One region of the Metabacillus sp. 113a genome, then DNA from elsewhere that is predicted to be linked to it. Evidence: riboswitches for the same ligand, from Rfam matches in the RefSeq annotation. Region 1 holds a riboswitch; the other holds the start of a gene.
What was found. A riboswitch is a leader RNA that binds a small molecule or an ion and turns the genes downstream of it on or off. The one in region 1 is predicted to bind cobalamin.
Positions count from the first base shown of each region.

Region 1 (2,202 bases):
CGAGGAGATAAACACTTCGTCATATTGCCCAAGCTCAGATGCCATGATTTCTTTTTCCACTGTATCCACACCTGCATTTTGGCATGCTTCCATAATTTTCAGCCGCGTGATGCCATTCAGTATGAAATGGTTTGCAGGGTGGGTATAGACCGTTCCATCCTTGACGGCATAAAAATTGGTGGAGCTGCCTTCTGTGACAACACCATCCCTTACAAAAATGGTCTCATACTTCCCTGCGTCCGCCGCTGCCTGTTTAGCCATGACATTCCCCAGAAGATTCAGGCTTTTAATATCACAGCGTTTCCAGCGGATATCTTCCGCTGTCATCACTTCAACGCCTGATTTCTGCAGCTCCGCCGGACGTTTGGATGGAATTGGATAAGCGGCCAGCTGGGCTGAAACATCAGATCCTGGAAAAAGATGATTCCTTGCACTGACACCTCTCGTCACTTGCATATAGATGCCGCCATCCCGCACCTGATTGACCGAGACCAATTCCCTGATTCGATTTTTAAGCGTCTCTAACTCATAAGGCAGTGAGATTTTGAGCTCCCCCGCGCTTCTTTTTAACCTCTCCAAATGCTCATCGATTGTAAAAACTTCTCCATTGTAAACGCGGATGACTTCATACACCCCGTCACCGAATTGATAGCCTCTGTCTTCAATATCTACTTTCGCCTGCTCTCTATCAATCAGTTCATCATTCATTAAAATTTTCATAGAGCACCTCGGAATGTATAGGATTTGTACTTATCATTACATATGGCCTGACTGGCCCTTGTCAAGACTATCCCGGCAAATAAAAAAGAATATTTTTGAGGGTTATCAGTTGTAATTCATATTCTTGTCCTATAATATGTATCTATACCCAAACACAACATATAGAAGTTTACGAAAATAAAAGCCACTATATATTGATTATATTCCGCAGCAAACGGTGCTAATAAGCTTAAAAGGGAATCCGGTAAAATTCCGGAACTGTCCCCGCAACTGTAAGTGTGACGAAATGGGCAAACCACTGTACGATATCGTACGGGAAGGGCTCAAAGTAGGAGAAAGCACAAGTCAGGAGACCTGCCGATGCTGTATATGTTTCGCTTTTCCCGGGGATTGGGAAGATGAAACGGTGGAAGTAAAAGAATCCTCTTTTATTCTATCGTTTGATCCGCTCAATTGCCAAGAGCGGATTTTTATTTTTCCTTGGAGGAGGATGGCTATGACTACTGAAACCGTAACGATGATAACAAATGAACAAGGCTTAAAAAGGCCGTTTGACGAGCAAGAATTTACAAAATGGATCAAAAAAACAGGGGAAGGCTTCCCTGAACTTGATTTAAACTCCTATATAGAGAGAATCATTCATTCCATTTCAACAAGAGATACATATACAGAGAAGCAGGTCAAAAACCTCTGTATCCTTGAGGGCCTGTCCAACATATCAGAATCTGAGCCGGACTGGACTTACTTTTGCTCCCGCCTGTATTTGGACCAGCTCTATACAGAGGCAGCAAGAAACCGCGGTTATGACTCCACTGTTCGATATGGATCTTTTCTCGAGCTGATCGATACACTTCACAGCATCGGCATTTATGGCGACTTGATTCCCGATGCATACTCAGCAAAGGAAATCTGTGAGCTTGGTGAAGAGATTGATCCGGAACGCGATCTGATTTTCACCTATATTGGTCTCAGGACACTTGCTGACCGCTACATTGCCCGTGACTACAGCAAAAACGTAATGGAGCTCCCTCAGGAACGGTTCATGGTGATTGCGATGACATTGATGGCAAACGAGCCCGCTGAGCACAGAATCCATCTTGTGAAAGAAGCGTACTGGGCGCTCAGCAATCTTTATATGACCGTTGCCACCCCTACTCTTTCAAACGCCGGAAAATCTGTGGGACAGCTGTCCAGCTGCTTTATTGATACGATTGATGACAGCCTGCAGGGGATTTTCGACAGCAACACCGATATTGCAAACCTTTCGAAAAGCGGGGGCGGAATTGGTGTCTATCTTGGCAAGATCCGCAGCCGGGGCAGTGATATACGCGGATTCAAGGGGGTTTCCTCAGGTGTGCTCCCTTGGATGAAGCAGCTCAACAATACAGCGGTCAGCGTAGATCAGCTCGGCCAAAGAAAAGGCGCGATTGCGGTCTACCTGGATGTTTGGCACAAAGACATCTTTTCTTTTCTCGATTCAAA
Region 1 is NZ_JBNILJ010000009.1:48,645-50,846, forward strand. It holds gene dat (D-amino-acid transaminase) at 1-720, opposite strand, end outside; cobalamin riboswitch at 919-1,095, shown strand; gene ACQCVE_RS13440 (ribonucleoside-diphosphate reductase subunit alpha) at 1,217-2,202, shown strand, end outside.

Region 2 (2,202 bases), on a different contig from region 1:
GACAGGGTATCAAACGCCGAAGGTTGACGTCAGGGCAGTCATTTTTAAGGAAAATAAGGTTTTGCTTGTCCGTGAGATGCTGGATGGCCTGTGGTCTCTCCCTGGAGGCTGGGCGGATATTGGATTGAGCCCTTCTGAAAATGCAGCCAAGGAAGCGTTTGAGGAATCCGGGTTAACCGTCGAGCCAATCAGGCTTATTGCAGCCATGGACAAAAAGTGCCATCCGCATCCTCCGGGAGGCTACCACATTTATAAACTATTCTTTCTGTGCGAGCATAGAGAGGGAGAGCTTAAGACTGGGTATGAAACTCTGGATGCCGGATTTTTTGCCCTGGATGAGCTTCCGGATTTATCTGTGGGCCGGATTACAGAAAGTCAGCTGAAAATTTTATTTGAATACTGCTGGGATTCCAACAAGCAGGTTTATTATGATTAAGGCTGCAGCACTCTGCGGATGGACACGGGAGTGTGTGCGGGGGTCAATGGAGGACACTTGCAGCAGTGGTGAAAAGCAGCTTCTGCTGCTTTTCTTTTTCCCTTTAAAAAAGAAAAGCAACTGACAATCAGCAGAAGGTTGTGTATAATACTGTCTATATCATAGTTTCATATCGATAAGGTGTAGGTGCTGATTGTTTATCAGCTTAAAAGGGAAGCCGGTTTAATTCCGGCGCGGTCCCGCCACTGTAAATGGGAGTGACCTGCTTAATCCACTGTGCAGCTATGCATGGGAAGGGAAGCGGGGAGCATTGATCATGAGCCAGGAGACCTGCCTTGCACCTCGTCACCGCATACCTACGAGGATAGGATGGTGTTAACGTTGACCGAAAAGTCTATACATAAGGCTTATACAGTCTGCCTAACATGTACCGTCATCTCCTTTTTCAAGGGAGGTGTTTTTTGTTTTCAGCTTTGTTGAATGAATGCTGCTGATTTATTCGCAAAGGGAGAGAAACCCTGCAGCGGCCAATAACAGCTGGTTTGACGAAACACTATTTTAACCGGCAGCTCAAAACAGCAGCGGTCGTATACGAGCTTTATCAATACCTGTTTACCAATATAATCAATACTTGGGGGATTGCCTGAATGAACAAGCTATTATCTATTTTATCAACAGTGCTTCTGTCTGCGGGAGTGCTCGCAGGGTGCGGAAGCCAGTCTGCTGCACCTGAGAAACAGGAGGAGAAGCAGGCTGCAGTTAAGGAAGAAGCTGAATTTCCGCTAAAGCTTACAGATGCATCGGATACGGATGTTACGATCGAGAAAGAGCCAGAGAAAATCGTTTCCCTTATCCCAAGCAATACGGAGATTTTGTTTTCCATGGATCTCGGAGATAAAGTTGTTGGCGTAACGGAAAATGACAACTTTCCTGAAGAAGCGATGAAAAAGGAAAAAGTCGGCGGGATGGATTTTAACGTAGAAAAAATCATCGGCCTGGAGCCTGACCTGGTTCTTGCCCACGAATCCGGCGCGCATAATTCAGCAGAGGGATTAAAACAGCTGAGGGATGCCGGTATAGATGTTGTAGTGGTAAATGACGCGCAAAGCTTTGAGCAGGTGTATGAGTCGATGGAGATGATCGGAAAAGCTGCCGGGGAACTGGAAAAATCAAAAGAAATGGCAGCAGGAATGAAAGAGGAGATTGCTAGCATTAAAGAGAAAGCCTCTTCTATATCTGAAGATGATAAGAAAAGCGTGTTCGTGGAGGTTTCCCCATCCCCTGAGATTTATACAGCAGGAAAGGATACCTTTATGAATGATATCCTCATGACGGTTGGGGCAAAAAATGCAGCAGCCGATCAGTCGGGGTGGCCTAAAATGTCAGAGGAGGCAATTGTCAAGCTGAATCCGGATGTGATTGTGACGACTTACGGCTACTATAGTCCCAATCCTATTGATCAGGTAACAGGAAGAGAAGGCTGGGACAGTGTAACCGCTGTAAAGGAAAAAGCAGTTTTTGACGTGCACTCCGATAAAGTTACAAGGCCGGGGCCGCGTTTAGTTGAAGGAGTAGAGGAACTTGCAAACGCAATCTATCCGGACGTATTTTCAAAATAACCGTACCATTCAATATGCTTTGGCCGTTCTCTTCTTAGTAACCGCTTTTTTAGCCGCTGTTTCAATTGGAACAGCGGCTATTTCCCCAAATGAAATCCTTTCCGTCCTGTTTGGAGGACGTGCAGCTTCTGAAGCTAATGGAAACAT
Region 2 is NZ_JBNILJ010000017.1:33,635-35,836, forward strand. It holds gene ACQCVE_RS17345 (NUDIX hydrolase) at 1-436, shown strand, start outside; cobalamin riboswitch at 604-789, shown strand; gene ACQCVE_RS17350 (ABC transporter substrate-binding protein) at 1,084-2,055, shown strand; gene ACQCVE_RS17355 (FecCD family ABC transporter permease) at 2,018-2,202, shown strand, end outside.
Region 2: it holds a riboswitch for cobalamin, as region 1 does, so the genes downstream of both, ACQCVE_RS17350 (ABC transporter substrate-binding protein) here and ACQCVE_RS13440 (ribonucleoside-diphosphate reductase subunit alpha) in region 1, are expected to answer to the same signal.